DNA from 4 places in the Rhizobium sp. BK591 genome. Region 2 is predicted to be linked to each of the others. Evidence: riboswitches for the same ligand, from Rfam matches in the RefSeq annotation. Region 2 holds a riboswitch; each other region holds the start of a gene.
What was found. A riboswitch is a leader RNA that binds a small molecule or an ion and turns the genes downstream of it on or off. The one in region 2 is predicted to bind thiamine pyrophosphate.
Positions count from the first base shown of each region.

Region 1 (5,839 bases), on a different contig from region 2:
CAGATAGAGCATTTCGCCTCGCACGCCGCGCAGGCCGGAAAGTCGCGGTATCGCCGCTGGCCCGGTGCAATCGAGCACGCCGGCAAACCGCCGGTCCTGCGGCTGGCATCCGCCGAAATGGAAGACGACGCCACGCTCGCGGAGCCTGCCGGCTAGTCTGGCCAGTGCGCGGCGTGGATCGAGATGCGCTTCCTGCTCGAAGAAAAGAGCCTTTTCGAAGCGGCCGGCTAGTGCAGGCTCGAGGTCGGCCACACCCTTGCGATCGATCCAGACATGACCGGTGGTGCGCGCGGCAAACCGGACGAGATCGGGGAGGTCGCGCGGCTGCGCCACGACCAGAGTACCGCGGCGACGAACCTCGCCGGGCACGACCTCCTCCCACCATCCGGCCGCGCCCAGGCCCAATGTCAGGACAATCTCTTCGGCCGCTTCCCGTTCGCAATAGGGCGCGAGCATTCCTCCAGCAAAGTGCGAGGCGCCAAGTCCCGCCGCGCCGGCCTTCTCGATCACCTCGACCGAAAAGCCCCGCCTGACGAGCTCATGGGCTGCCGCGAGGCCGGCAACACCAGCCCCTTTGACGAGAAACGTAGGCATTATGCGTTACCCGGAAGGTTTTCGATCGGCATGTACAGGTCGCCACCCTCCCGATATTTCGCCGCCATCGCTTCCAGCCCTTCCTTCTGCGCTTCGGCGCGGATATCGTGCGAAATCCGCATCGAGCAGAATTTCGGACCGCACATGGAGCAGAAATGCGCCACCTTATGCGCCTCCTTCGGCAGCGTTTCGTCGTGGAAGGAGCGGGCGGTTTCCGGATCGAGCGAGAGGTTGAACTGGTCCTCCCATCGGAACTCGAAACGGGCGCGCGACAACGCATCGTCGCGCACCCGCGCCGCCGGATGACCCTTGGCCAGATCGGCGGCATGTGCCGCGATCTTATAGGTGATGACGCCCACCTTGACGTCGTTGCGGTCCGGCAGGCCGAGATGTTCCTTGGGCGTCACGTAGCAGAGCATGGCGGTGCCGAACCAGCCGATCATCGCAGCCCCGATGCCGGACGTGATGTGGTCATAGCCCGGCGCGATATCGGTGGTCAGCGGCCCGAGCGTATAAAAAGGCGCCTCGCCGCAGACCGCGAGTTGCTTGTCCATGTTTTCCTTGATCTTGTGCATCGGCACATGACCGGGACCTTCGATCATCACCTGGCAATCCTTCGCCCAGGCGATTTTCGTTAACGCGCCGAGCGTTTCCAGTTCTGCGAACTGCGCCGCATCGTTGGCATCGGCAATCGAGCCTGGCCGCAGGCCATCACCGAGCGAGAAGGAAACGTCGTAAGCGCGGCAGATGTCGCAGATCTCCTCGAAATGCTCGTAGAGAAAACTCTCCCGGTGGTGGTGCAGACACCACTTGGCCATGATCGAGCCGCCGCGAGAAACGATGCCGGTGACGCGATTGACGGTCAGCGGGATATAGGCAAGCCGCACGCCCGCATGGATGGTGAAGTAATCGACGCCCTGCTCGGCCTGTTCGATCAGCGTATCGCGATAGACCTCCCAGGTGAGGTCCTCGGCAATGCCGTTCACCTTTTCGAGTGCCTGGTAGAGCGGCACGGTGCCGATCGGTACCGGCGAATTGCGGATGATCCATTCGCGGATATTGTGGATGTTGCGGCCGGTCGACAGGTCCATGACCGTGTCGGCACCCCAGCGGATCGCCCAGACCATCTTCTCCACTTCCTCCGCCATGGAGGAGGTGACGGCGGAATTGCCGATATTGGCATTGATCTTCACCAGGAAGTTCCGGCCGATGATCATCGGCTCGCTTTCCGGGTGATTGATGTTGGCGGGAATGATCGCCCGGCCGGCGGCGACCTCCTGGCGGACGAATTCCGGGGTCACATGATCGGGAATATGGGCGCCGAAGCTTTCGCCATCGCGGCTCATGGCCTCCACCTGTGCCTTGCGGCCGAGATTTTCGCGGATAGCGATGAATTCCATTTCCGGGGTGATGATGCCGGCGCGTGCATAGGCGAGTTGGGTCACGGCATTGTCTCCCCTCGCCCGCAGCGGCTGGCGCTTGGCCGGAAATTCCGGTGTCAGCCGTTCGCCGCTGACAAAGCCGTTGTCTTCGGGACGCACATGGCGGCCTTCATAGGCCTCGACATCTCCGCGGGCGAGCACCCAGCCGCGACGGAACTGTGACAGGCCCTGCTCGATGCGGATATCAGCGCCCTCGACAGTGTAAGGGCCGGAGCAATCATAGACGACGACAGGCGGCTCGCCCGATGTCGGATGGACGCTGATCTCGCGCATCGGCACGCGGATGTCGGAGTGCATATCTCCGGGGATGTAGATTTTCCGCGACGCCGGTAGCGGGCCGGTGGTGACGGTGGGTGTGACGTTCTTTGCGGCAATGGTCATGGTTTGAGGCTCCAAGTTGCAATTGGAGACCCAGTCAATCAGCCGGAATGATGGAAAGACGCCGGCATGGAATCCACGCGGGAATCCGAAGCCTTCGAGCGCTTGCACCGTCCCTACGCCAGTATGAACTGGATCAGGTTCAACGGGTCACTGCGCCACAACAGGCAAAGCCAAATTGTCCAGCAGTATCTCAGCCCCTTGCCGGGACCCCCCTGGTGAATGTCGCAAAGACTATGTCCTGGGCCGAGTTCGTGTCAACCACAGACCTTCCGTCGTCCCGCTCTTGGGCGTATTTTGATGTGGAAGCCGGGCAGATCATTGAATGTGGGAGAAGGATGTCGCCGACGTTCCAAATTGTCGCCTTGAACGGGATCGAGCGACCGGCCACCGAGATGGACCGGAGGTTCCTTGTTGCCGCCTAAGATTGTGCAAATTCCTTTTCGAAAGACCTCGTTAGAGCAACCGCACCTGCTTTATCGGCAAAGTTCATTCGATCGCCGAGAGGAACGCCGGGATCTGTTGCTCGAAGAACTTCGAGAAGGAGGCGATGCGCGGCGGCAGCGCCTGGTAAGGGGGGTAGTACAGGGTCAGCCATAAGTCTGGCGGCGACCAGTCCCGCAGGACGTGGACGAGCCGTCCGGTCCGCAGATGCTCGGCGACATGGAACTTGGGCAGCATGGCGACCCCGACGCCGTCGGCCGCCATGCTCGCCAGCACCTCTCCGCTATTGGCGCTGAATGCACGGCCTGCAGAAATCGTGGCGCTGCCACTGCCGTCCGACAGTGACCAGGTCTCCCGTTTGCTTTCGCCGCTATAGGCCAGGCAATCGTCGGGAATGAGCTCGTTCGGGTGCTTCATGTCGCAAAACCGGCTGCCGGGCGCTGCGACGAGGATACGGCGCACGACGCTGATCTTGCGCCAGATCGTGAACTTGTCCGAAGGTGCCGCGGAAATGCGGATCGCCAGATCATAATCGTCGTCGATGATGTCGACGAGTCCATCGGCGAGCGAGATTTCGAAGCTGATCTTGGGATAGCGCTCCCTGAATGCCGAGAGAATGGGCGGCAGGACCTGCTGGCCGAACCAGGTCGGCGCGCTGATGCGCAGGCGGCCATGATCCGCCTTGTGGGAATTCATCACGTCCTTGCGCGCGTTGTCGAGCGCCTGCACCGCCGGCTGTATCTGGGCGGCGAAGATCGCGCCATCGGTCGTCAGCGACACTTGGCGCGTGGTGCGCACGAAGAGTTGCACGCCCAGATCTTCTTCCAGGGCCGCAATCGCCCGGGTGACGGCTGCGGGCGTCATATCGAGCTCGCGCGCGACCTGCGCGAAGCTCCGCTTCTCGGCAGCCAGCAGGAAGGTTCGGAGCAGCTTGTAGTCGTTCATCGATTATTTCACCAATGGCAATTCACTGACAATTATTATTGCAATTTCCACGCCTGATCAACCGACGTAGATTTTCAATCACACCAGACAAACCAACACAGCCGCGGAAGGGCGAGGATCATGATCAAGGATATCAAGGGACTGCATCACATCACGTCGATGGCATCGGATGCCCGTCAGAACAACGCGTTCTTCACGGGCACGCTTGGCCTGCGCCGCGTCAAGAAGACCGTAAATTTCGACGATCCCAACGTCTACCACCTCTATTACGGTGATGAGGCCGGTACCCCCGGCTCCGTCATGACCTACTTCCCGTTTCCCGACGTGATGCGCGGCCGTCCCGGCGTCGGCGAAGTCAGTGACACACAGTTCGCGGTGCCCAAGGGCTCGTTGTCCTTCTGGCAGGATCGCTTATCGGCAAAGGGAACCGGCAGCCTGCAGACCGACACTGCCTTTGGCGCTCCCCGCCTCCTGTTCAAAGGGCCGGACGGCGAAGGGTTTGCCCTTGTCGAAACCGAAACCGATGGCCGAAAGGCCTGGACTGGCGCCGGCATCGACGAAAGCGTCGGCATCCGCGGCTTCACCGGTGCCAGATTCCGCCTGCATGACGCCGCTGCCACGTCCGAACTGCTCGGTTTCATGGGCTACCAGCGCACTGAAACGGATGGTGACGTCACCCGCTTCATCATCCCCGGCGGCAATGGTGCCGACACGATCGACCTCGAAGTCCTTCCGAAAACGCCTTTCGCAAGGCAGGGCGCAGGTTCCGTGCATCACATCGCTTTCGCCGTCGAGAACCGCGCAAAGCAGCTCGAAGTCCGCAAGGCCCTGATGGATACAGGATACCAGGTGACGCCTGTCATCGACCGCGATTACTTCTGGGCGATCTACTTCCGGACACCCGGCGGCGTCCTGTTCGAAATCGCCACCAACGAACCCGGTTTCGACCGCGACGAAGACACGGCACACCTCGGCGAGGCTTTGAAACTGCCGGCTCGCTACGAGCCTTATCGTGACCAGATCGAGGCCGGGCTGACACCGCTCGCCGCCTGACGTCGCTTTCCAACAATAAGGCGGCATAACTTTCAAGACGTGCCGCCTTTCCTGCCCCATTACCTAGCTTCAACCCAGTCAAAGGAAGACACGAGATGTCCAGCAAGCTTCAGGTCCTAACCCCGCAGAACAGTCAGATCATCTTCATCGACCAGCAGCCGCAGATGGCCTTCGGCGTCCAATCGATCGACCGCCAGGTCTTGAAGAACAACGTCGTCGGTCTGGCCAAGGCTGCCAGGATCTTCAACATCCCGACCACCATCACCACCGTCGAGACCGACAGCTTCTCGGGCAACACTTTCCCGGAACTGCTCGCCGTCGTCCCGGACAATGATATCCTTGAGCGCACCTCGATGAATTCCTGGGACGACCAGAACGTCCGCGACGCGCTTGCCAAGAATGCCGCCGATGGCCGCAAGAAGATCGTCGTCGCCGGCCTCTGGACGGAGGTTTGCAACACGACCTTTGCGCTCTCCTGCATGAACGACACAGACTATGAGATCTACATGGTCGCCGATGCGTCCGGCGGCACGTCGCTCGACGCGCACAAATATGCAATGGACCGCATGGTGCAGGCGGGTGTCGTTCCGGTCACCTGGCAGCAGGTCCTGCTTGAATGGCAGCGCGACTGGGCACGCAAGGAAACCTATGACGCGGTCACGTCGCTGGTGAAGGAGCATTCCGGCGCCTACGGCATGGGTATCGACTATGCGGTCACTCACGTTCACGGCGGCGCCGAGCGGGTCCGCCATGGCAAGCGGATCGGCCCGAACCCTGCGAAGTAAAACCGTCATCACCCCGGCAGGCGGTCGCCAGCCGGGGTGAACTGCTTCTCTCCAAGCGAAGGTGATCCGCGATGAAAATCTATCTGCTGTCCCTCGGTGCCGGCCTGTTGGTGGGCGTAATATACAGCCTGCTCAATGTCCGTTCGCCCGCCCCGCCCGTTGTCGCCCTCATCGGCCTGCTCGGCATCCTCGTCGGTG
Region 1 covers NZ_JACIAZ010000002.1:52,974-58,812, reverse strand. Annotated here, with positions in the region: gene thiO (glycine oxidase ThiO) at 1-594, opposite strand, end outside; gene thiC (phosphomethylpyrimidine synthase ThiC) at 594-2,417, opposite strand; TPP riboswitch at 2,510-2,641, opposite strand; gene FHX10_RS07395 (LysR family transcriptional regulator) at 2,904-3,803, opposite strand; gene FHX10_RS07390 (ring-cleaving dioxygenase) at 3,924-4,856, shown strand; gene FHX10_RS07385 (hydrolase) at 4,952-5,641, shown strand; gene FHX10_RS07380 (XapX domain-containing protein) at 5,713-5,839, shown strand, end outside.
Region 1: another riboswitch for thiamine pyrophosphate. It lies ahead of thiC (phosphomethylpyrimidine synthase ThiC); the one in region 2 lies ahead of FHX10_RS22570 (YkoF family thiamine/hydroxymethylpyrimidine-binding protein).

Region 2 (5,839 bases):
GTGCGGCCGGCAAGGCTTGCCGCGATGGCGGCGAAAATCGTCTGGCGGCGGGTGAGAAGCAGCATGGTGACCTCCTCAGGTCTCTAGAGCATGATGCCGAAAAGTGTCGGCGGTTTCGGACGACATCATGCTCTAACTCTATAAATTAGAACAGCGATTCAGATTTTGGGCCGACCGGCCTAAAATCATCCTGTTCTTGCGGATGAAGCAGGGTTTGCAGGATTTCGGTTTCGATCGCCTGGGCCGCCGGCGAGCCGAGGTCGGCGATGCTTCTCGGACGGGGCAGGGGAACGCGGAATTCGCGGATGATACGCGCCGGACGGGCCGAAAGCACGTAGATCCGGTCGGAGAGGAACACGGCCTCGCGAACGTCATGGGTGATCAGCAGCGCCGTCCAGCGGTGCTCGGTCCACATGCCCTGCAGCCATTCCTGGATCTGCGTGCGCGTCAGCGCGTCGAGCGCGCCGAAGGGCTCGTCGAGCAGCAGCATGTCCTGCGTCTGGACGACGGTGCGCAGCAGTGCGGCGCGCTGGCGCATGCCGCCGGATAGTTCGGAAGGATAGTGGTGTTCGAAGCCGGAAAGGCCGAAGCTCTCGAACAAAGGCGCGACGGCGGCGCGGGCCGCGCGGCGGCTCATGCCTTTCACCTCGAGGCCGAGTGCCGCATTGTCGATGATCCGGCGCCAGGGCATCAGCGCATCGCGCTGCGGCATGAAGGCGAAGGAATGCGGTGCCTGTTCCAGCGGCACGCCGTTGAAAAGCATGGTGCCGGAATCGGGTCGAAGCGCCTGTGTCAGCAGCCGCAGCACCGTCGATTTTCCGGAGCCGGACGGTCCGACGATCGAAACGAACTCGCCGTCTGCGACGGCGAGCGAAATGTCGCCCAGCACCTTCATGCCGTCGAAGGACTTCGAGATACTACCGAGTTCAACCATTGTATCGCTCATCGGCGCCGCTCCCCGGTTGGCTGCCAGGGCATGACGAGGCGCTGGATCAACAGCGTCAGCCCGAAGAGGCCGAGCGTGAGCACGGCGCTGACGACGACGGCGGCGAGCACGAGATCGGGACGGAAATTGTTCTTGGCGTTGAGGATATAGATGCCGAGGCCGCGGGCGGCGCCGGCATATTCGGCAAAAATCGCGCCAACGACGGCATAGGTGATCGAGATTCTGAGGCCGGCGAAGAAATAGGGCAGCGAGGAGGGAAGCCGGGCCAGGCAGAAAATCCGCCAGCGACTCGCCTTCATCGAATTCAGCAATTCGGCGATGTCGCGGTCGGTCGATTCATAGCCCTGCAGCAGGGCGACGAGCAGCGGAAAGAAGGTGACGAGCGCCACCAGCAACACTTTCGGCAGCAGGCCGAAGCCGAACCAGAGGACGACGAGGGGCGCGATCGCCACCAGCGGCAGGGTCTGGCTGGCGATGAAGATCGGCAGCAATGCCCGGCGCATGAAGGGCACGAAATCCATGAGGATCGAGGCTACGAAGGCGAAAGCCAGCGACAGCGCGAAACCTCCAAGCGTCGCGCCGAGCGTCGGCCAGGTGTTTGATATCAGCGCCTCGCGGTTCAGCCAGCCCTGGATGACGATGCGCGACGGCGCCGGCAGGATGGAGGGCTTGATCCCGGAAAGATCGACATAGAGTTCCCATGCCGCCAAAAAGGCGCAGCCGGCGAGCAGGGCAGGTATGCCCCGGTAGAGAGCGGCGCGGAGCGCGGCAAGGCGCGAACCCAGTGGTGGTAGCGGTGTCATCGGCGTTCGATTTCAGGCTTTCGTCGGGCACTGCATAATTCCTTAAATCGGAATCGATTTAAGGATAAAATTATGCAGCAATTTAAAGTGTTACAGCGTCCTTTGCGCGTCTGAAAAGACGCGCGGCGCTGTATTGGCTGACACCGTGATATCGAGGGTCACATGCCCCTCGGGGTCACCGAAGCGATAGAAGGCCTCACGAATGGTTGCGAAGACGGCGCCGGCATCGCCAGAAAGCCTGGTGCAGAAATTCTTGGCGCGGTCGAAAGTGCCGGAGCGTTTGAGAAAGTCGATGCAGCCATAGATCTCGTCCATATGGGTGCCGGTTCCCATGACGTAGAGCGAGAATTGGGCAGCGGTCGGCTGTCCGGTCTCGGCGGTGATTTCAACGGCGGCAAGGGCGGCCGCTATACGGTCAGCAAGCGGCTCTGCCTGGCCGGAGGAGGGGTTGACGCCGCAGATGGCCTCGTCGGGCTCACCGGGGCAGCCGCGTGAGACGGCGGCGGACAGCACGCAATGTTCGCCGGTCTTTGCGGCGGTGACGAAAAGATCGTGCATGGCGGCGAAAAGAATGTCAGGCGGGCCGACCAGCAGCGTAGAGATGTCATCGGTCTCGATGCGCAGCCGGTCGCGATAGGGATCGAGCGCCTTGACGGCATCGAGAATGATGCCGACGAAATCGCCGGACATCGGATAGAGTGACACTTGTGCGCCTGAAAACATCTGAACCTCGCTCCGCTGGCATTACCCAGATCAGCTTTGAAGGGTCCAGAGGCTTGCACCTCACATCTCAGCCCCGGCAATACGGAGCTCCCCCGTTAATGGCGCGGAAACTATCACCGGGGTTTTCTCCCCGCAACTGCAAAGTTGCGAACCCGTCCATGCGGTCGGGATGAGCCTGCCATGCCCGGTATCGCCTGATATGCCTTACTGTTGAGAACACCCGGACGGAGGTCCTGCCCGGGTGTCCCTCGAGGTTCCGTACCTGCCGGGAACGGAACCGGAGCTTGCTGCCTCAGGCGGCGATGTCGGCATAGGGGCAATCGCTGCGGGCAGTGACGAGCGCCCGTGTCCACCATTCCAGCCTCGCCATCATCCGGTCGAGCAGACGCATCGCGTCGGTGGGATTGTCGAGCCGTCCCTCGGTGTCGAAGCGGTTCCAAGGTGCTGTAAAGCTCACCGAATCGCGGATCGTGACCGCGTGGAGTTCGGCAAAGACGAGGCGCAGCTGTTCGACGGCGCGCAGGCCGCCCGATATGCCGCCATAGGAAACGAAGGCGACAGGTTTGCCCTGCCAGGGCTCGAAGAAGAAATCGATGATCGACTTCAGCGAGGCCGTGAAGCTGTGATTGTATTCCGGGGTGACGATGATGAAGGCGTCGGCCATGCCAAGCCGCCCGGCGAGCCTGTCGATTTCGGGGTGTGCCACGTCACGGCTTACCGGCAGCGCGAAATCGAGCGGGTCGATGATGTCGATATCAAATTGCGGGAAGCGGACGAGCTCCTGCGTCAGCCATTTGACCACCCGGTCGCAGATGCGGCCCTCTCTCGTGCTGCCATAGATGACCGCCAGCCTGGTGGGTGTTTTCATGCGTTGCTCCTTGTCGCGATTGGACTTTACGATTATCGAAGCACGGGTTATAAAACCTCAACTAATATTGAGGTCAAGAGCCGATGGATACGATTCCTGCAACGCCGCTCGGCAGACTTCTGACGGTTGGCGAAGTGGCGGAGCGCAGCGGCCTTGCCGTCTCGGCGCTGCATTTCTACGAGACCAAGGGGCTGATCTCGAGCATCCGGTCCCGCGGCAACCAGCGGCGATACGGCCGTGACGTGCTGCGCCGGCTTGGCATCATCAAGGTGGCGCAGCGTGTCGGCATTCCGCTTTCGGAAATCCAGGCGGCGTTCGAGTCGCTGCCGCAAGGACGCACGCCCACCGTCGCCGACTGGCAGGTGCTGTCGGCGCGCTGGAAGGATGATCTCGACGCGCGAATCAGGCGGCTGAGCCTGCTGCGCGACCGTCTGACCGGCTGCATCGGCTGCGGCTGCCTGTCGATCGAAAGCTGTCCGTTGCGCAATCCCTGCGATCGGCTCGGCAAAGAGGGGTCGGGTGCGCGGCTTCTGGAGACCGAAAGCTAGAGCCCTTCCCCAGAGGGAGACTTGGCTGCGTCTCCCGGGAAAGATCGGTACCTGCCTTTCTTTCGGTCGGCGCGCTCATATGTTAAGGGCGAGTGACGCAACCGGCGGCACTGTCCGCGAGGAGGACGGCTTCGTGTTTCATCCCAGACTGTTCGAAAATCGCAATGTCGTCGTGACCGGCGCCGGCCGCGGCATCGGCCTCGAAGTGGCCCGGCAGTTCCTGGACTGCGGCGCAAAAGTGATCGTCCATACCGGGCGCAAGCCGGGACGCGAGCTGCCGGATTTCCTGCTGACGGCTGAATCCGAAAGACGGGCGCTGCTGCTGCACGCCGATTTCTCGGCGGCCGGTGGGGCGGCGCAATTTGCCGAAGACGTTCTCGCCTTCTTCGACAGGGTGCATGTGCTGGTGAACAATGCCGGCACCATGCTTGGCCGGTTTCCCGCGGCCACGCTCACCGACGCAGAATATGAGGCGATCGTGCGGCTCAACCAGACATCGGTGGTGGCGCTGACACGTGCACTGTTGCCGGCATTAAAGGCGGCTGAAGGCGCCGCTGTCGTCAACACGGTTTCGATTTCGGCGCTGACCGGCGGCAGCCCCGGTTCCTCGATCTATTCGGCCTCGAAAGCCTTCGTTGCGACCTATTCCAAGGCGCTTGCCCGTGAGCTCGCACCGGATGGAATCCGGGTCAATTGCGTGTCACCGGGAACGATCGAGACGGATTTCCATGAGCGCTATTCCTCCCGCGAAAAGCTGGAGCAGACAAGAAAATCCATCCCCCTGCAAAGGCTCGGCACGGCGGAGGATTGCGCTCCCGCCTATCTGTTCCTGGCGGCTCCCTCCCTCTCGGGCTACATCACCGGCCAGGTGATCGAGATCAATGGCGGTCAGCTTATCTGCTGATTTGCTTGGACCTTTTTTGGCATTTCGTCATTTTGGCCAATTCGCTTGTGCGAATATGCTATTGTACTGATCTACCTCATCGCCTCCCTTCCGAGATACCGCATGCCGTTGCCCAAACCCAAGCCGGGGATGACCGGCCAGGAATTGCACACACTCGCTGCAAAAGCCCATGAAGCGAGCGACCTGCTGAAAGCGCTGGCGCACCAGACCCGACTTCTCATCCTCTGCATATTGGCGAATGAGGAGCGGACGGTCAGTGAAATCGAACATATTCTGGGCATACAGCAGGCAATGGTCTCGCAGCAGCTGGCGCGCTTGAGGCTCGAAGGCCTGGTCAATACGCGCCGTCAGGGCAGGCTGGTCTATTACAGCATCGGCAATGTCAGCGTGCTCGCCTTCCTCGAATCGCTGTTCGAGCTTTTTCCGATTGCAGAAAACTGTTAGCGACCGCCCTTGCGGAGCACGGCTGCTATGTCGAAGATAGGTCCGGACGCGAAATGGCGCGGGAGGCCGGATGATCGACAAGCTGGAATTTTTCATCGCGCTTGCCAATGAAAAGCATTTCGGCCGCGCCGCGGAGGAGTGCGGCATCTCGCAGCCAACGCTTTCGGCGGCCATCCGGCAGCTCGAGGATCAACTCGGCGTCATGCTGGTACAGCGCGGTTCAAGGTTCCAGGGGCTAACGCCGGAGGGGCAGCGCGTGCTCGAATGGGCCCGGCGCATCGTCGGCGACGCCCGCACCATGCGCGAGGAGATGCGTGCCGCACGCCGCGGCCTTTCCGGCCATATTCGTCTTGCCGCCATTCCGACCGCGCTCGCCATGCTTTCGCGCATCACCACGCCCTTCCAGGAACGGCATCCCGGCGTGACCTTCTCGATCGTCTCGCGCAATTCGCTGCAGGTGCTGAGCATGCTCGAGAATCTCGAAATCGATGCCGGCATCACCTATCTCGAAAACGAGCCGCTCGGCCGCGTCACGACCGTTCCCCTCTATGCCGAGCGTTATCATCTGATCACGGCAGCCGGCAGCCCACTGTCGGATCGCGA
Region 2 covers NZ_JACIAZ010000005.1:117,080-122,918, reverse strand. Annotated here, with positions in the region: gene FHX10_RS22585 (ABC transporter substrate-binding protein) at 1-65, opposite strand, end outside; gene FHX10_RS22580 (ABC transporter ATP-binding protein) at 146-946, opposite strand; gene FHX10_RS22575 (ABC transporter permease) at 943-1,749, opposite strand; gene FHX10_RS22570 (YkoF family thiamine/hydroxymethylpyrimidine-binding protein) at 1,840-2,472, opposite strand; TPP riboswitch at 2,463-2,576, opposite strand; gene FHX10_RS22565 (NADPH-dependent FMN reductase) at 2,765-3,340, opposite strand; gene soxR (redox-sensitive transcriptional activator SoxR) at 3,424-3,888, shown strand; gene FHX10_RS22555 (SDR family NAD(P)-dependent oxidoreductase) at 3,968-4,792, shown strand; gene FHX10_RS22550 (ArsR/SmtB family transcription factor) at 4,895-5,236, shown strand; gene FHX10_RS22545 (LysR family transcriptional regulator) at 5,307-5,839, shown strand, end outside.

Region 3 (5,839 bases), on a different contig from region 2:
GTCGGCCTTGATCGACAGGCCCGAGGGCAGGAAGACGTTGAGCGGCATCAGAGCGGTCAGCGTCAGCCCCGGCTTGCCTTTCTCGCCCTTGCCCTTCTCGCCCCTGCCCTTCTCGCCCTTGCCTTGGGACCCGGCCGGCGCAGCTGCGATCGCCAGCGTCAGCACATTGACGTTCTCGCCATCTTTGGCGACTTGCGCGATCTGGGCGACTTCGCAGGCCTCGGTGCCTTCAGAACCCGAGCAGCGATAATACCAGTCGTCGAATTTCTGGGATTTTATCGCCGGCGCCTGCACCTGCCCCGCTTCCTGATCGGCAGGAACAGCAGTTTGCGAAAAGGAAGGATTCGCCCAGGCGATGAATATCAGAACGGAGGCGACAGTCTGGAGGCCACACTTCGTATCGGCTTTCAAAAATTTTCTCATTGAAAATACAACTTCAGGAAGATTTTATTGGCGTGTAAAGTCATATCGCTACAATCCATCGTTTGGTCAACCTAAGCGTGTCAGCACGGTAAAGTTTCCGTTAGATATTTACTTCGCGTTCTGGGAGTTTGATTCCACGCCCTGGGAGAGGCTTACCGCAACGAAATCGCCACCAAATTTCGACAGCCGGAATAAAACTGAATGGCGAGGCGATGAGACGACACGCAACTTACGCGAAGCTGTTCTCGTGCTCGGCTACATTGAAAAATTCCATCGATGAACGGATAGGGTGAATAACTTCGCGCTATTCCAAATGCAGAAAAGTCTTGGGAAGATGAACTTCATTCTTTCAAAGAAAAGACTGCTTTCCCGCATCAGCACCCTCACCAATGCTGGCAGCCAACCCCTCACAAATACGAAGATGTATTTTAGAAATTGATTGCACCCACGGTTGCTGCGGTTATTCCTTTTGAAAAAGGGGAGGATAGCCGCATGGCGAAAAGGCAAGGACCCGGCCAACCCGGAAGAGAACCGGCAGACGACTTTCGGGAAAACCTGGTCAAGACCCGAATCGGCGGCGATCTCTCGTCCTTCATGAAAGGCGATCCCGACCCATAAATCATCCATAGCCATCGCGCGCCGCGTCGGTCGCATGATTGTCATTTTCGAGGTGACATCAGCCCCGTTCTCTGCGAAAAGAAACGCGATGAGAGACAGGGGCGTTCGTCGACAGACGGGCTGAGAAGCACCCTTCGAACCTGAACCGGATAATGCCGGCGGAGGGAGTCGCTCGGGGTCGCGGCATCGCCCGCACGAACCGCCCCGTGGCCGCCCCCGCCTGAAAGGGGCCATATGCAGACCAAGACCACACCCGGAGCGATGCTGAAGGCGATGCGCGAGAAGCCGCCGCTCGTTCAGTGCATCACCAATTACGTCGCCATGAACATCGCCGCAAATGTTCTGCTTGCCGCGGGCGCCTCGCCCGCCATGGTGCATGCCGCGGAAGAAGCCGGCGAATTCGCCGGGATCGCCAGTGCGCTGACCATCAATATCGGTACGCTGTCGACGCAATGGATCGACGGCATGCAGGCGGCGGCGAAGGCGGCGGCTTCAGCCGCCAAGCCCTGGGTGCTCGACCCGGTCGCTCATTATGCAACGGCCTTCCGCCGCAACGCCGTCGCCGATCTCCTGGCGCTGCATCCGACCATCATCCGCGGCAACGCTTCCGAAATCATCGCGCTGGCCGGCGGAGAGAGCCGCGGCCAGGGCGTCGACAGCCGCGACCCAGTCGAGCAGGCGGAAGGTTCGGCGCGATGGCTCGCCGAGCGTCAGCGGGCGGTCGTCGCCGTGACCGGCGCCATGGATTTCGTCACCGACGGCGAGCGGGCCGTGCGCATCGAAGGCGGATCGGCCTTGATGCCGCAAGTCACCGCGCTCGGCTGCTCGCTCACCTGCCTCGTCGGCGCCTTTGCGGCAACGGCGCCCGAGGACATTTTCGGCGCCACGGTCGCCGCCCTTTCGACCTTCGCCATCGCCGGCGAAGACGCGGCACTCGGCGCCGCCGGCCCCGGCTCCTTCTCCTGGCGCTTCCTCGATGCGCTGGCAGCGCTCGACGCCGAAACGCTTGACGCCAGGGCAAGGATATCGGCGGCATGAAGGCTTTCGACCTTTCGCTCTATCTCGTCCTCGACCCCGATCTCTGCGCGGGGATCGGCATGGTGGAAACGGCGCGCCTTGCCGTTGCCGGCGGCGCGACGATGGTGCAGTTGCGTGACAAACATGCCGGCACCGTCGGGATGATCGAGACCGGCCGCGCCTTGAAACAGGCGCTTGTCGGGACCGGCGCCCTGTTCATCGTCAACGACGATGTCGAGGCGGCAATCGCCATCGGCGCCGACGGTCTGCATATCGGCCAGGAGGATTTGGATGCGCGCACGGCGCGGACGATGATCGGCCCTGCCATGATCCTTGGCCTCTCGGTCGAGACCGCGGCGCTTGCCGCCGCCGTCGATCCGGATCTGGTCGATTATACCGGCGTCGGGCCGGTGTTTGCGACGCCGACCAAGGCCGATCACAAGCAGCCGATCGGTTTTGACGGTCTTGCCATGCTGGTAAAGGCCTCGCCGGTGCCGTCGGTTGCGATCGGCGGCCTCAAGGCGGATCATGTCGCCCAAGTATTTGCTGCGGGCGCCAAGGGCCTTGCCGTCGTCTCCGCCATCTGCGGTACGCCGGATCCCGAAGCGGCCACGCGCCGCATCGCCGCAGAAATTCGAAAGGCCCGCGCATGATCCGCAACGTTCTCTCCATCGCCGGCTCCGATCCCTCGGGCGGCGCCGGCATCCAGGCCGATCTCAAGGCCTTTTCCGCCCGCGGCGTCTACGGCATGGCGGTGCTGACCGCGCTGACGGCGCAGAACACCCAAGGCGTCAGCGGCGTGCATCTGGTGCCGCCGCAATTCGTCGCCGACCAAATCAATGCCGTCTTTGCCGATGTGCGCGTCGATGCCGTCAAGATCGGCATGATCGCCAATGCCGGCATCGCCGATGCCGTTGCCGGTGCACTGACTGACCACCGCGACATTCCGATCGTCATCGACCCGGTGATGATCGCCAAGGGTGGCGCCGCCTTGCTCGCGCCTGAGGCGGTCGACGTGCTGACCCGCCGGCTGCTGCCGCTTGCGACACTCCTGACCCCGAACTTGCCGGAAGCCGCCGCACTGCTGCACCAGCCGGTGGCGACAAACCGAGCCGAGATGGCGGCGCAGGCCGAACAGCTGCGGGCGTTTGGCCCGGCCGCAGTGCTGGTCAAGGGCGGCCATCTCGATAGCGACGAAAGTCCTGACGTCCTTGCCACCGCCGCTGGCCTGCACTGGTTCGAAGCCATGCGCGTGCCGACCAAGAACACGCACGGCACCGGCTGCACGCTCTCCAGCGCGCTGGCCGCCGAACTTGCCAAGGGCGCCTCGGCGCGGGAGGCGGTCGCCATCGCAAAGCAATATCTCGCCGGCGCGGTCGCGGCAGCCGGAAGCCTCACCGTCGGCTCCGGCCACGGCCCGGTGCAGCATTTTCATGCGCTGTGGAAAGACGGCGAATAAGCGCTCGCTCGGCATAGATGCAGCCAATCGAAACGGCCCGGCCCTCCCGGCCGTTTTTTCGTTCGGCAGCTACTTTGCGTTGAAACCGCAGTTGCAGTGCGGGCAGTCCCTTTGACCTTCTGAAAAACCTTGTTGACAAGCCCGGTCAGATGGCCAAATCTATAACACTAAAAGGGGATACATTCCGCAATAACGGAATAACTGGAGGAGTGACAGGTGCCAGACCTGCTTGTGAGCTTGTATTCCGCTGAGCTCGCCGACCTGAAACGGAAAGCCGATGATGTCGGCATCTCCATCCGTCCGGCCCTCCCCCCGGAACTGCATCTCATCGCCACTTGGGTTCGCGAACAGTTCACCGAGAACTGGGCAAGCGAAGTCACCGTCGCCTTCTCCCGCCAGCCGGTTGCCTGCCTGATCGCCGTCGACGACGGCAAGCTGCTGGGCTTTGCCTGCTACGACACGACGGCGCGCGGCTTCTTCGGCCCGACCGGCGTCGACCCGGAAGCGCGCGGCAAAGGTATCGGGCTCGCCCTCTTCTCCGCCTGCCTGCAGACGATGAAGACGCTCGGCCACGCCTATGCCTTCATCGGCGATGCCGGGCCGGTCGATTTCTACGCCAAGACCGCAGGCGCAACCATCATCCCCGCCCCCGACAAGGGCATCTACGAAGGCATGCTGAGAAGCACGCCGAAATGACCATCTGATCCCGGAGCTACAGAATTGTCCTCGACCCCGCTCGCCCTTTTCGTCGGCCTTCCCACTCCCACGATTTCGGATGATGAATTCGCCCTTTTTCGCGACACCAATCCGCTCGGCCTGTTCGTCGGCCGGCGCAATCAGCGCGAGCCGGAGCAGACCAAGCGGCTGATCGCCCGCTTCCGCGAAGCCGTCGGCCGCGACGACGCACCTGTCTTCACCGACCAGGAAGGCGGCCGCGTTCAGCATCTCGATGCCGGCCCCTGGCCGCTCTTCCGCAGCTTCGGCCAGTTTGCCGAACTTGCGCGCCGCGATTTCGATCTCGGCAAAAAAGCACTGCGCCTTTCCTCCCAGGCCATGGGCGCGATGATGACGGAACTCGGCCTTTCCAGCGGCTGCTCGCCCGTTCTCGACCTCGTCTTCGAGACGACGAGCGCGGTCATCGGCGCCCGCTCCTTCGGCCCTGATCCCGATTTCATCGCTGCCCTCGGCCGCGAGGTGGTCGATGGCCTGCTCGAGACCGGCAACATGCCCGTCATCAAGCACATTCCCGGCCATGGCCGTGCGACACTCGACTCCCACAAGGAGCGTCCGGTGGTCGACGCCAGCCGCGAGACGCTCACCGCGACCGATTTCAAACCCTTCGTCGCGCTGAAGGATACGCCTTGGGCGATGGTCGCCCATGTCGTCTACTCGGCCTATGACGCGGAGCTGCCGGCGTCCGTCTCGCCCATCATGCACGACGTGATCCGCAAGGACATGGGCTATGAGGGCGTGCTGATATCAGACTGCATCTTCATGGAGTCGCTCTCCGGTACCTTGCCGGAACGCGTCAAACAGGTGCTCGACGCAGGCTTCGACATCGCGCTCCACAGCCACGGCGACATTCCGGAAAGCGAAGCTGCCGCCAAGGCCGCCCGTCCGCTGACGGAAGCCGCCCTCAAGCGGATCGTCGCCGGCAAGGCGCGCCTCGGCAATCTCAAAGTCGATGTCCGCGCCGCCCACGCAGAAGTCGAAGACATGTTTGCCAGCGCGCTGGTCTCCTGACCGGCCCGTCAACTCTCACCGCATAAGAAAAGGGGAATAAAACATGAAAAAATATCTTCTTGCCGCCGCCGCGCTGACGCTGCTTTCGGGATCGGCCATGGCGCAGACGATTCTGACGGCGAATATCGAACCTGCGACGACCTGGGTTCGCAACTTCAACCCGTTCAACCAGACCTCATCGCGCCAGTCGACGCTCGACTTCATCTACGAGCCGCTGGTTATTTTCAACCGCTTCGACAGCAACAAGCCGGTCTATCGTCTAGCCGAAAGCTTCAAGCTCTCCGACGATCTGAAGAGCATCGAGTTCAAGCTGCGCCCGAACCTGAAATGGTCTGACGGTAAGCCGCTGACCGCAGCCGACGTCAAGTTCACCTATGATTACCTGAAGAAGTTCCCGGCGCTCGACTTCGTCAGCATCTGGACCTTCATCACCGATGTGCAGGCGGTCGACGCCCAGACGGTGCGCTTCACGCTCGCCAATCCGAGCTCGCTCGCCGCCGAGCAGATCTCGCAATTGCCGATCGTCCCGGAACATGTCTGGAAGGATGTCGCCGATCCCGTCACCTTCGCCAACGAAAC
Region 3 covers NZ_JACIAZ010000002.1:397,963-403,801, reverse strand. Annotated here, with positions in the region: gene FHX10_RS09005 (invasion associated locus B family protein) at 1-423, opposite strand, end outside; gene FHX10_RS09000 (hypothetical protein) at 679-1,056, opposite strand; TPP riboswitch at 1,129-1,225, shown strand; gene thiM (hydroxyethylthiazole kinase) at 1,276-2,079, shown strand; gene thiE (thiamine phosphate synthase) at 2,076-2,711, shown strand; gene thiD (bifunctional hydroxymethylpyrimidine kinase/phosphomethylpyrimidine kinase) at 2,708-3,517, shown strand; gene FHX10_RS08980 (GNAT family N-acetyltransferase) at 3,734-4,213, shown strand; gene FHX10_RS08975 (glycoside hydrolase family 3 N-terminal domain-containing protein) at 4,238-5,260, shown strand; gene FHX10_RS08970 (ABC transporter substrate-binding protein) at 5,304-5,839, shown strand, end outside.
Region 3: another riboswitch for thiamine pyrophosphate. It lies ahead of thiM (hydroxyethylthiazole kinase); the one in region 2 lies ahead of FHX10_RS22570 (YkoF family thiamine/hydroxymethylpyrimidine-binding protein).

Region 4 (5,839 bases), on a different contig from region 2:
ATCGTCTCGACCGAGGGCGCCTATCTGATCGACGAGGACGGCAATCGCCTTCTCGATACGATCTCGTCCTGGTGGGTCATCACACATGGCCATCGGCATCCGGCGATCATGGCGGCGATCCGCGCAGCGACAGAGGCCTATGACCAGATCATCTTCGCCGAATTCTCCCACGAGCCTGCCGAACGACTGGCCGGGGGATTGATCGAGGTCGCGCCGGCGGGATTGAAGCATGTCTTTTATTCCGACAGCGGGTCGACCTCGGTCGAGGTGGCTCTCAAAATGGCGCTCGGCTACTTCCACAACATCGGCAGACCACGCGACCGGATCGTGGTGATGGAGCAAAGCTATCACGGCGACACGATCGGCACGATGTCGATCGGCGAACGCGGCGTGTTCAATGCCGCTTATGAACCGTTGCTCTTCGGCGTCGACCGGCTCGCCTTTCCGGAAACAGGTCATGAGCAGCAGACGCTTGATATGTTCGAGAGCTTCTGCCGTTCGGGCCGCGTCGCAGCCCTTGTGATCGAGCCCCTGGTGCTGGGGGCGGGCGGCATGAAGATCTATGATGCCCGGGTGCTTGCCGGGCTCAAGGAAATCGCCGGACGACATGGCTGTCTGCTGATCGCCGATGAAGTAATGACCGGCTGGGGCCGGACGGGGACGATGTTCGCCTCGGAGCAGGCCGGCATCAGATCCGATATCCTGTGCACTTCCAAGGGGTTGACCGGTGGCGCCCTGCCGCTTGCGGCAACACTCTGCACCGGCGACATCTTCGACGCCCACCTCTCCACCGACCGGCGGAAGACCTTCTTCCATTCGAGCTCCTATACGGCCAACCCAATCGCCTGCGCGGCCGCCGTCGCCAATCTCGACATCTGGCGCAGTGAGCCTGTCCACGAGCGGATTGAAAATCTCGCGGCACGGCACCGGCAGAACCTCCAGCGATTTGAAGGAGACCCGCGTTTCATCAACATCCGGCAGTCCGGAACGATTGCGGCGCTCGACCTCGCCGTACCCTCGGGCGGTTATCTCGCCGAGGCCGGTCCGCGCATGCGGCGGCTCTTCCGCGAGCGTGGGCTGCTCATCCGTCCGCTCGGCAATGTCATCTACCTCATGCCGCCCTATTGCGTGACGGCGGACGAACTCGACGACGCCTATGACGCCATAGACCAGGTCGCGTCGATCGTTCTCGGGAGCGCGGGCTGATGTCTGGCCGCTCCTCCCGCATGGTTGGCTTCGGGCATGCCGTGCCAGCGCGGCGGGTCGTCAATGCGGAGATCGAGGCGCGCCTTGGTCTCGAAACAGGCTGGATCGAGCGCCGGACCGGCATCCGCGCGCGCCACTGGGCCGAAGACGGCGAGACGCTGAGCGGCCTTGCCGCCAAGGCCGGGCGGATGGCGCTTGAAGACGCAGGGATCGCCCAAAGCGAGATCGCGCTGACGCTGCTTGCGACCTCGACACCGGATCATCTGATGCCGCCCTCGGCACCGCTGCTGGCCCACCGGTTGGGCCTCGAACGGTCCGGCGCGATCGATCTGGCCGGCGCCTGTTCGGGCTTTCTCTACGCACTCACCCTGGCGGATGGTTTCGTCCGTGCGCATGGCCGCGCCGTGCTGGTGGTCGCCGCCAATATCCTCAGCCGCCGCATCAATCCCGCCGAGCGGGCAAGTGCAGTGCTGTTTGCGGACGCGGCCGGCGCCGTCGTGCTGGCGCCGAGCACGAACGGGCGAAGCGGCCTCCTTGGCGCCGATCTCGCATCGGATGGTAGCGGCTATGGCCTGATCAACATTCCCGCTGGCGGCAGCAACCGGCCATTCTCTCCTGAGCTCAGGCCCGAGGACTTCCTGATGACTATGCAGGACGGCCGTGAGGTCTTCTCCCGCGCTGTCGCCCTGATGACCGAGACATCGAAGCGGGCGCTTGAACAGGCGGGGATTGCCGCATCGGATGTCGACCAATTCGTGCCGCACCAGGCCAACGCGCGCATATTCGACGCCGTCTCGGGCAACCTCGGCATCGCGCCGGAAAAAACCATCCGCACGATCGAGCGCTTCGGGAATTCGTCGGCCGCGACCATCCCGCTTTCCCTCTCCATGGCCAATGCCGAGCGGCGTTTCGCGGAGGGCGAGGCACTGTTGCTGACTGCCGCCGGGGCTGGCCTCATGGGCGGGGCTGCGGTCTGTCGCATGTAACCACAATGTCGAATCTGGAAGGAGCACAAATTGGAAAAATACGTGGGCGCGAAGCTGCATGGCATTCGAGTGACGGCCTCAAAGCTGAACTACCATGGGTCGATTACCATCGACGCGGACTTCTGCCGGGCGGTCGGCCTGAAACCGCTGGAATATGTGGAAATCTGGAACAAGATGTCCGGGGCCAGAATCAGCACTTACGTGCTCTATGGTGATCCCGGCTGCAAGTGCTGCATTCTCAACGGTGCGGCCGCTCGTACATGCCAGCAAGGCGATGAGATTATTATCGCATCCAGCGTCTTTTGCGAGTTCGATGAGATCATAAAGCTGCGGCCGCGCGTCTTGGTGTTCGGCGCCGGCAATGAGATTGTCGACAGAATTACTTACGAGGTCTTTCGCCGAGCGGATGGCTCTCCCGACATGTCGGTTACCACCGAACTTGCCAACAATGACTACGGATTTCCAGCGGCACTGCCATCGAGCCGATCTTCGTAACGCGGTTGGGAATTGGGTTCTGGAATGGTGCCCAAGGGCTTGACGGAGCACCATTTCTCACAATAGCTTAGCCCTATTCACCAGGGGGGTCCCGCCAAGGGGCTGAGATACTGCTGGTCGGATCGGCTTTGGCCGGCCGAGGCGCAGTGACCCGTTGAACCTGATCCAGTTCATACTGGCGTAGGGACGGTGCGAGCGCTGCGGCGGCGAGGGCGGGATTCCGTTCTTCGGATTCCGACGTGTTCTTCCATCATTCCAACTCTGGAACTGGGTCTCCAAACGTCAAACCTTGGAGCCTCGAACCATGAATATCGCAACCACCAAGCTCACCCCGGTCGCCGGCCCGCTTCCCGCCTCCACGAAAGTCCTGAAAGCTGGAACGATCCACCCGGACATCCGCGTGCCGATGCGTCAGATCGCATTGCATCCGACCTCCGGCGAACCGCCGGTCACCGTCTACGATTCCTCCGGTCCCTATACGGTAGAAGGCGCCGCGATCAGTATCGATGCCGGCCTGCCGCGCCTGCGCGAAAGCTGGATTGTCGCCCGCGGCGATGTCGAGGCCTATGAGGGCCGCATCGTCAGGCCGGAGGACAACGGCTTCGTGTCCGGCAGCCACCTGACGCCGGAATTCCCGATCCGCAACCAGCCTTTCAAGGCAAAGGCGGGCAGAGCCGTCACCCAGCTCGCCTATGCGCGGGCCGGCATCATCACGCCGGAGATGGAATTCGTCGCCATCCGCGAAAACCTCGGCCGGCAGGCGGCCAGGGAACCGCTCGTGCGCGACGGCGAAAGTTTTGGCGCCCAAGTGCCGGATTTCGTGACGCCGGAATTCGTTCGCCGCGAAGTCGCGGAAGGCCGGGCAATCATTCCCGCCAACATCAACCATCCCGAATCCGAACCGATGATCATCGGCCGGAATTTCCTGGTGAAGATCAATGCCAATATCGGCAATTCCGCCGTCACCTCGTCGATGGCGGAGGAGGTCGAGAAGATGGTCTGGGCGATCCGCTGGGGCGCCGATACGGTCATGGACTTGTCGACCGGCCGCAACATCCACAATATCCGCGACTGGATCATCCGCAATTCGCCGGTACCGATCGGCACCGTGCCGCTCTACCAGGCGCTCGAAAAGGTGAACGGCATTGCCGAGGACCTGACCTGGGAGGTCTATCGCGACACGCTGATCGAGCAGGCCGAGCAGGGTGTCGACTATTTCACCATCCATGCCGGCGTGCGGCTCGCCTATATCCCGCTCACCGTCAACCGCGTCACCGGCATCGTTTCCCGCGGCGGCTCGATCATGGCCAAGTGGTGTCTGCACCACCACAAGGAGAGTTTTCTCTACGAGCATTTCGAGGAGATCTGCGACATCTGCCGCGCTTACGACGTTTCCTTCTCGCTCGGTGATGGCCTGCGCCCCGGTTCGATCGCCGACGCCAACGATGCGGCTCAGTTCGCGGAACTGGAGACCCTCGGGGAGCTGACGAAGATCGCCTGGGCGAAGGATTGCCAGGTGATGATCGAAGGTCCCGGCCATGTGCCGATGCACAAGATCAAGGCCAACATGGACAAGCAGCTCGCGGTCTGCGGTGAGGCTCCGTTCTATACGCTCGGGCCGCTGACCACCGATATTGCGCCGGGCTACGACCACATCACGTCGGGGATCGGGGCTGCGATGATCGGCTGGTTCGGCACCGCCATGCTCTGCTACGTGACACCTAAGGAACATCTCGGCCTGCCCGATCGCAACGACGTCAAGGTGGGCGTCATCACCTACAAGATCGCCGCACATGCGGCCGATCTCGCCAAAGGGCATCCGGCGGCCCAGGTGCGTGACGACGCGCTGTCGCGCGCTCGTTTCGAGTTCCGCTGGGAGGACCAGTTCAACCTCTCGCTCGATCCGGAAACGGCGCGTTCCTTCCACGACGAAACGCTGCCGAAGGAGGCGCATAAGGTGGCGCATTTCTGCTCCATGTGCGGCCCGAAATTCTGCTCGATGCGGATTTCCCACGACATCCGCGCCGAAGCGCAGAAGGAGGGCCTGGAAGCCATGGCCGCCAAATACCGCGATGGCGGCGATCTTTACATGCCGGTCGCCGAAGCGGCGAAAACGCCAACCGGAGAATGACGATGCATATTCTCGTCAAGGGGGCCGGCGTTGCCGGCCTCACCGTTGCCTGGCAGCTCTACCGGCACGGTCTCCGGGTCAGTGTCACTGAACATGCCGACAAGGTCGGGGCCGGCGCTTCCGGCTTTGCCGGCGGCATGCTGGCGCCATGGTGCGAACGGGAAAGCGCAGAGGAGCCGGTACTGACGCTCGGCCGTCTTGCCGCCGATTGGTGGGAGGCGGCATTGCCCGGCCATGTCCATCGCCGGGGAACACTTGTCGTGGCGGCCGGGCGCGATGCCGGCGAACTTAACCGCTTTTCCCGCCGGACGGGCGGATGGGAATGGCTGGACGAGCAGGCGATCGCGGCTCTCGAACCTGATCTCGCAGGCCGTTTCCGTAACGCACTATTCTTTCGACATGAAGCGCATCTCGATCCGCGACAGGCACTCTCGGGGCTGGCCTCCGGGCTCGAGGAAGCACGCATGCGTCTGACATTCGGCGTCACGCACAATGCTGACGTTGCCCGTTATGATCGGGTGATCGACTGCACCGGAGCTGCACAGATCGGCCAGCTGCCCGGATTGCGCGGCGTTCGCGGAGAGATGCTCTGCGTCGAAACGCGCGAGATAACGCTCTCTCGTCCCGTTCGCCTGCTGCATCCGCGCCACCCGATCTATATCGTGCCGCGCGAAAGACATCGCTTCATGATCGGGGCGACGATGATCGAAAGTGATGATACCGGCCCGATTACCGCGCGTTCGCTGATGGAGTTGCTGAATGCCGCCTACACGCTCAATCCTGTGTTCGGCGAGGCAAGGGTTACGGAAACCGGCGCGGGCGTGCGGCCGGCTTATCCCGACAATCTGCCGCGTGTGACGCAGGAGGGGCGCACCTTCCATGTCAATGGCCTCTACCGCCACGGTTTTCTGCTGGCGCCGGCCATGGCAGGCGAGGTGGCGCGGCTTCTTCTTGAAGAAGGCAAGAAATCGGTAAGGAGAGCGTCATGACCTTCATCATCAATGGCGAGGAACAGGAGGTC
Region 4 covers NZ_JACIAZ010000010.1:15,648-21,486, reverse strand. Annotated here, with positions in the region: gene FHX10_RS32010 (adenosylmethionine--8-amino-7-oxononanoate transaminase) at 1-1,206, shown strand, start outside; gene FHX10_RS32005 (beta-ketoacyl-ACP synthase III) at 1,206-2,192, shown strand; gene FHX10_RS32000 (aspartate 1-decarboxylase) at 2,223-2,687, shown strand; TPP riboswitch at 2,760-2,892, shown strand; gene thiC (phosphomethylpyrimidine synthase ThiC) at 2,992-4,818, shown strand; gene thiO (glycine oxidase ThiO) at 4,821-5,807, shown strand; gene thiS (sulfur carrier protein ThiS) at 5,804-5,839, shown strand, end outside.
Region 4: another riboswitch for thiamine pyrophosphate. It lies ahead of thiC (phosphomethylpyrimidine synthase ThiC); the one in region 2 lies ahead of FHX10_RS22570 (YkoF family thiamine/hydroxymethylpyrimidine-binding protein).